DNA from 3 places in the Azospirillum brasilense genome. Region 2 is predicted to be linked to each of the others. Evidence: riboswitches for the same ligand, from Rfam matches in the RefSeq annotation. Region 2 holds a riboswitch; each other region holds the start of a gene.
The links. A riboswitch is a leader RNA that binds a small molecule or an ion and turns the genes downstream of it on or off. The one in region 2 is predicted to bind thiamine pyrophosphate.

Region 1 (2,259 bases), on a different replicon from region 2:
GCGGCACCGGCCGTCCATTCGGTGATCTGGGAGCGCAGGAACGTCTCGTCCCGCCGCGCCACCAGCTTGCGGACCATGGAGGCGAAGGGCGCCTTGCGTCCGGACAGCGCGAGGCTGGTCATCAGGTCCGTGTACTCCCGCCTGTCGAGGAGCGGGCCGTCCATGACCTCGATCCGCTCCTCCAGCGCGCGGTCGCCCAGCACCTTGCCGAAGTTGAACAGGCCGTGGAAGCCGAAGGCCGGCCCCGGCACCGGCGTCCGCTCGAAGGCGAAGCGGTCGGCCACGGCCTCCGGGGCGAAGCGGATGCCGGCCTTCTCCAGCGCCGGGCGCTCGGTCCGGCAGATGACGTGGTCCTCGGGAATGCCGGCCTCGAAGGGTAGGTCGCGCAGCCGGTCGAGCAGGGCGGCGGAGCGCAGGGAGAAGCCGCCGTTCCCCACCGTCATACCGTCGTCGTACCAGCCCCAGCGGGCGCCGATGTAGTCGAAGGCGCGGAACTCCTCCGTCCAGGCCTGCGGATCGGCGATGAAGCCGTCCCACTGCGCGACCAGGACATGGCCCGTCGTCACCAGCCGGCGCAGGCGGACGTTGATCGTGTCCGAATAATCGTCGATGTCGTTGATCGGGGCGATGCGGTGGAAATCGACGCCGGGGATCTTCGGGTCGCGGTCGGAGAGCAGCAGGACGCTGGAGAAGCGGCAGGCGGCGATGCTGTCCCGGATGGCCATCTCGACCAGGGCGTGGTTCGCCGTGTCGGCGAACACCAGCGTGCAGTCCTCGATCCTCACCATGCCGTTCCCCGTTCTGCCGCCGGCGTCGGCCGCCCGCGGGCGCGGATCCTATCACGCCGGTTGTGGGGCTGCCACGGGCGGAGCGCCGGTCCTCCTTTGACGGGCGGGGGCGTCGCATTCGACGTCAAATCCCTCTCCCGTCCCGGGAGAGGGGGCCCGCGGAGCGGGCGGGTGAGGGTCATGCAAGGATCAAGGCGCTGATTCTCGGCGGTACCCTCACCCTTCCCACGCTTCGCGTGGGCCCCTTCCCTCTCCCGGGACGGGAGAGGGGCTCCAAAGGCAATGCCTCCGTTCGTTAGCCCGACCTCCTTGACGGGCGGGGGCCGGTCCCTTAGCTTGCGAAGTGTTCCCTGGGGGCCTCGCTAGGAGGCTGAGACTCCGCCGGTCCGGCGCTTTCATCCGGACAACGCGGTGACCCATCGAACCTGATCCGGGTCATACCGGCGTAGGGACGGGACTGAAGGGCGGCACGGCGTACCCCCATTCCATCCAGACACCGCTTGTCCCGGCAGCAGTTTGTTGGCGCTGCAAAAGGTGTGTGCGGACGTGACCGAAGCCCGACTTGTCGAAGAGCTGCTGGCCTTCATCGCCGCCGGAGAGGCGGACGAGGAGGCGTTCAACCGCATGGCGCTCGCCGTCTTCGCCCACCAGTTCGAGACCAACGCCCCCTACCGCCGCTTCGCCACCCAGCGGGCGCGCACCCTGCGCACGGTGAAGAGCTGGCGCGACGTGCCCGCCGTGCCGATCAGCGCCTTCAAGGACCTGACGCTGAGCGGACGCCCGCCGGAGGAATGCCCGCACGTCTTCATGACCAGCGGCACGACCAAGGGCGTGCGGGGAAAGAGCCACCACCCGACGCTGGCGGTCTACGACCGCTCCATGACCGTCAATTTCCGCCGCCGCTTCATGGGCGAGTTTGACCGGCTGCGCATGGGCATCCTGTTCCCGACCGAGCAGGCGATGCCCAACTCCTCGCTCGCCCATTATCTGGCGCTGGCCAGGAGCGCGTTCGGGACGGCGGAGAGCCGCTATTTCGTCTCCGACGCCGGGCTGGACGTGGACGGGGCCATCGCCGAGCTGTCCCGCGCCGAGGAAACCGGCGAACCCTATGCCCTGCTGGGGGCGAGCTTCAGCGTCGTGCATCTGATGGACGCGCTGGCCGAGCGGGGGCGGAGCTTCGCCCTGCCGGCGGGCAGCCGCATCCTCGACACCGGCGGCTTCAAGGGCCAGTCGCGCGAGATGGCGGCGGAGGAGTTCTACAGCCGCCTGTCCGCGACCTTCGGCGTGCCGCGCCGGCTGTGCATCAACATGTACGGCATGACCGAGCTGAGCACCCAGTTCTACGACGACGGCAACGAGGCCTGCCCGTCGGTGAAGTCCGGCCCGCACTGGATCCGCAGCCGGGTCATCAACCCGCTGACCGGGCAGGAGGTGCCGCGCGGCAGCGTCGGCGTTCTGGTCCATCACGATC
Region 2 (2,259 bases):
GTCCGGAGGCCGACGCGCCGCTCCTGCCGATTCTCGTCGGCGTGGCCGCGGCTTTCTTCTACGCGCTGGCGATGATCGCGGTGCGCGGCCTGTCGCGGACCGAGAGCAACACGGCCATCGTCGTCTATCTGCTGCTGACCACCACGGTGGTGAGCGGCGTTGCGGCGATCCCCGACTGGGTGCAACCGGGCGGCTTCGACCTTGGGCTGATGCTCCTGGTCGGCACGCTGGGCGGGGCGGCGCAGGTGCTGATGACCCAGGCCTTCCGTCTGGGCCGCGCCGCGGTGGTCGCACCCTTCGAGTACACGGGGATGATCTGGGCGACCCTGCTCGGCTTCCTGGTCTTCGGCGACGTGCCGACCCCCACCGTGCTGGCCGGGGCGGGGATCATCATCGCCAGCGGTCTCTACATCCTTTATCGGGAAACGCTGCGCCGCGGCGGCTGACGGGTCAGGCGGCGGCGGGAAGCGCCGAGCAATCATTTTGGGAGAGCGGCGGGCCGGTCAGCGCGATGATCCGGCTGCGCTCCAGCACCCGCCGGATTCGCGGCGGGTGATTCTCGAAGGCGATGGCGCCGCCGCGGTCGAGCACCGCGTTGCGGAGCGCCAGCAGAATGCCGATGCCGCAGGAATCGAGGACCTCCACCCGTCCCAGATCGACGCACAGGGTCAAGGCCCGCGCGTCGGCGACGCGGCGGAGCAGGGGCGTCAGGCCGGGCAGGGCGGCGTGGTCGACCCGCCCCGACAGGACGGCGCACAACCCGCAGCCGCCCCGCGCCGTGGCGAAGGGGTGCAGGGTGACGGTGCTGTGCGACGGGGTGGGCCGCATGCTTCGTGACGACTTTCCGGTTGGGACGACGGTCCGGCGCGGGCCGGGGGCGGCGGAAGGAACCACGGGAAGCGCGACTTTCCGGTGTCTGTTGCGTTGCAAAATTGTGAAAAGGCGCCGGGCCGCCGCTTGACAGCCGGGCGCCGGCCTCACACTGTGCACACGAACGGCTGGGGTGCCTGCCGCAAGGCGGGCTGAGACCACACCCATCGAACCTGATCTGGGTCATGCCAGCGAAGGGAGCCAAGCGTTCGAGGCTGTGCCGCCGCTATCCTCCCGGCCTCCTCGTCCTCGCGCGGTTCTTCGCCGGGCAGGAGGAGACACATCCATGCGGCGCTTCCTTTCCATCCTCTCGGCAACGGCTTTTTCGGCGGTCTTTTCGGCGTCGGTCCCCCACGGCGCGGCGCTGGCCGGTGAGGCCTCGGTCCCCGTGCTGGTGCCGCTGACCGGCTTCCTGTCGCTGGAGGGGACGAGCCAGCGCAACGGCGCCGTCCTGGCGCTGAAGGACGCGCCCGCGGGTGTGGCGGTGCGGTCGGAGGTGATCGACACCGGCACCTCGCCGGAGGCCGCCGTTACGGCGCTGGAGCGTGCGGCGGGCGGCAAGGTCACGGCGGTGGCGGCCAGCATGCTGGGCACGCAGATGCTGGCGATGCTGCCGCTGGCCCAGGACTACAAAATTCCGCTGGTCACCGTGTCGGGTACGGCAAGCATCACCGAGCAGGGCAACCCCTGGGTCTTCCGCTTCTTCCCCGGCGACGCGGTGACCAAGGAGGCCCACGCCCGCTACGTGGCGGAGGAGCTGGGGAAGAAGCGCCCGGCGGTGATCTACCAGACGACGGCCTACGGGCAGAGCGGCAAGGCCCATCTGGAGCAGGCCTTCAAGAAGCTCGGCGTCGAGCCGGTGTTCGAGGAGGGGGTGGACCCCGCCGCCAAGGATCTGCTGCCGGTCCTGACCAAGGCGCTGGCCGCCAAGCCCGACGTGCTGGTGCTGCATCTGCATTCCGGCCCGACCGCCCTGTTCATCCGGCAGGCGGCGGCCAACGGGGTGGCGGTGCCGATCGTCGCCGGCTCCGCCATGCACCAGCCGAGCACCGCGGCGCTTCTGGAGCCGGCCGAGCTGAAGGGCGTCTGCGCCGAGACGGCGGCCTCGCCGATCTCCGGCGGCAGCCCGGAGGTGGAGGCCTTCACCGCCGCCTACCGCGCCGCCTTCAACGCGGAGCCCGACGCCTTCGCGCTCGGCCAGTATGACGGCATCCGCATGGTGCTGGGGGCGGTGCAGGGCGGTGCGGACAGCGCGGATGCGGTGCGCAAGGTCCTGTCCGCCGGGACCCACCAGGGCCTCGCCATGACCTACAAGTCGGACGGCAAGGGCAACATGGCGCATTCCGCGGTGATCGTCTGCTACGACGGCGCCTCGCGCGTGCCGGCGAT
Region 3 (2,259 bases), on a different replicon from region 2:
GAGGTGCTGAGCTACCTCAACCCCGATCTCCGCGAGGAGATCGTCGAGCTGTTCGAGCCGAAGGAGCTGGCCGCCGCCGTCGCGGAGCTGGACACCGACGACGCCGTCGACGTCATCGAGGACCTGGACGAGGACACCCGGCGCGAGGTGCTGGAGAATCTGCCGGCCGCCGACCGCGCGCTGGTCCAGGAGAACCTGACCTACGACGAGTACACCGCCGGCCGCCTGATGCAGCGCGATCTGGTGGCGGTGCCGCAGTTCTGGACGGTGGGCAAGACCATCGACTATGTCCGAGCCGCCACCGACGAGCTGCCGGAGGACTTCTACGACATCTTCGTCGTCGATCCGATGCACCGGGTGGTCGGGGCGGTGCCGCTGTCGCGCCTGCTGCGCCAGAAGCGGTCGGTGCGCATCGCCGATCTGGTGACGGAGGAGGTCGACACCATCCCCGCCACCATGGACCAGGAGGAGGTGGCGAATCTGTTCCGCCAATACGCCCTGGTCTCCGCCCCGGTGGTGGACGCCGGCGGGCGGCTGATCGGCGTCATCACCGTCGACGACGTGGTCCACATCATCGACGAGGAGGCCGAGGACGACATCGGCAAGCTGGGCGGCGTCGGCGACACCTCGATCTACCGCTCGGTATTGGAAACCTCGCGCTCGCGCATTTCCTGGCTGGGGCTGAACCTGTTCACCGCCTTCGCGGCGGCCGGCGTCATCTCGCTGTTCGAGGCGACCATCGAGCAGATCGTGGCGCTGGCGGTGCTGATGCCGATCACCGCCTCGATGGGCGGCAACGCCGGGACGCAGACGCTGACCGTGGCGGTGCGCGCCCTGGCGACGCGCGAGCTGTCGTCCTCCAACGCGCCCCGCGTGGTGGGGAAGGAGGTGCTGGTCGGGCTGCTCAACGGCGCCGTCTTCGCCACGCTGGTGGGGGCCATCGCCGCGACGTGGTTCGAGCCGATGATCGGCCTCGTGATCGGCTGCGCCATGGTCATCAACCTGTTCGTCGCCGGGCTGTGCGGCGTGCTGATTCCCATCGGGCTGGACCGGCTGGGCGTCGATCCGGCGGTGGCGAGTTCGGTCTTCCTGACCACCATGACCGACGTCATCGGGTTCCTGTCCTTCCTGGGGCTGGCGTCGCTTTTGTTGTTGTAACCAACGAAAAGGGGCTTGCCAAAGGCGGCCCTCTTCCGGATGATCCGGGCATTGGCTGGGGTGCCGTGCGGGATGAGCCCGCGCGGCTGAGATCACACCCATCGAACCTGTCTGGATAATGCCAGCGAAGGGAGCCGCCGCATGGTATCCGCGCCCTCATTTCACTCCGATTCCGCTCTTTCCGTTTCTGGAGGGCCCTCCGTCGCCGTGGTCGGCGCCGGTGTGATCGGCCTGTCCATCGCCTGGAGACTGGCCGCCGCCGGCTGCCGGGTCGAGGTCTTCGACCGCGGCGCCGCCGGCCGGGGCGCCAGCCACGCCGCGGGCGGGATGCTCGCCGCCTGTGTGGAGACAGAACCCGGCGAAGAGAGCCTTCTGCCGCTGACCCGCGCCTCGCAGAACCTGTGGCCCGCCTTCGCGGCGGAGCTGGAGGCCGCCTCGGGCATGGCGGTGGACCTGCGCACCGAAGGCACGATGGTCATCGCGCTGAACGCCGACGACGCGGCCAAGGTGCGCTTCCTGCACGACTTCCAGACCAAGCTCGGCCTGCCGGTGGAATGGCTGAGCGGGGCGGAGGTGCGGCGGCGCGAGCCCTATCTCCAACCCGGCGTGGCCGGCGCGTTGTTCTGCGCCGGCGACCATCAGGTGGACAATCGCAAGGTTGCCGCTGCCCTGCACGCCGCCGCCCTGCGCGCCGGCGCCGTGGTCCATGAGTACGCCGAGGTGTCCCGCATCGAGATCCGCGGCGGCCGGGCCGTCGGCGTCCAGGTCGGGGACCGGCTTTTCGAGGCCGATCAAGTGGTTCTGGCCGCCGGGGCGTGGTCGGGCTGGATCGACGGGCTGTCCCCGGCGGTGCGTCCGCCGGTGCGTCCGGTGAAGGGGCAGATGCTCTGCTTGCGGATGGACGCCCGGCTGCCGCTGCTGCGCCATGTGGTGTGGACCCCCGGCACCTACCTGATCCCGCGGCTGGACGGACGGCTGCTGGTCGGCGCCACGACGGAGGAGCGCGGTTTCGACGACCGCCTGACCGCCGGGGGCCAGTTCGCTCTGCTGGAGGGGGCATGGCGCGCCCTGCCGGGCATCGCCGAACTGCCCATCGAGGAG

Region 1: another riboswitch for thiamine pyrophosphate. It lies ahead of D3869_RS19885 (long-chain fatty acid--CoA ligase); the one in region 2 lies ahead of D3869_RS12510 (ABC transporter substrate-binding protein).
Region 3: another riboswitch for thiamine pyrophosphate. It lies ahead of thiO (glycine oxidase ThiO); the one in region 2 lies ahead of D3869_RS12510 (ABC transporter substrate-binding protein).

The regions. Positions count from the first base shown of each region.
Region 1 covers NZ_CP032346.1:1,290,355-1,292,613, forward strand. The annotation lists gene D3869_RS19880 (DUF5672 family protein) at 1-788, opposite strand, end outside; TPP riboswitch at 1,130-1,258, shown strand; gene D3869_RS19885 (long-chain fatty acid--CoA ligase) at 1,335-2,259, shown strand, end outside.
Region 2 covers NZ_CP032345.1:2,626,364-2,628,622, forward strand. The annotation lists gene D3869_RS12500 (DMT family transporter) at 1-446, shown strand, start outside; gene D3869_RS12505 (STAS domain-containing protein) at 451-828, opposite strand; TPP riboswitch at 990-1,087, shown strand; gene D3869_RS12510 (ABC transporter substrate-binding protein) at 1,157-2,259, shown strand, end outside.
Region 3 covers NZ_CP032348.1:312,091-314,349, forward strand. The annotation lists gene mgtE (magnesium transporter) at 1-1,158, shown strand, start outside; TPP riboswitch at 1,205-1,308, shown strand; gene thiO (glycine oxidase ThiO) at 1,300-2,259, shown strand, end outside.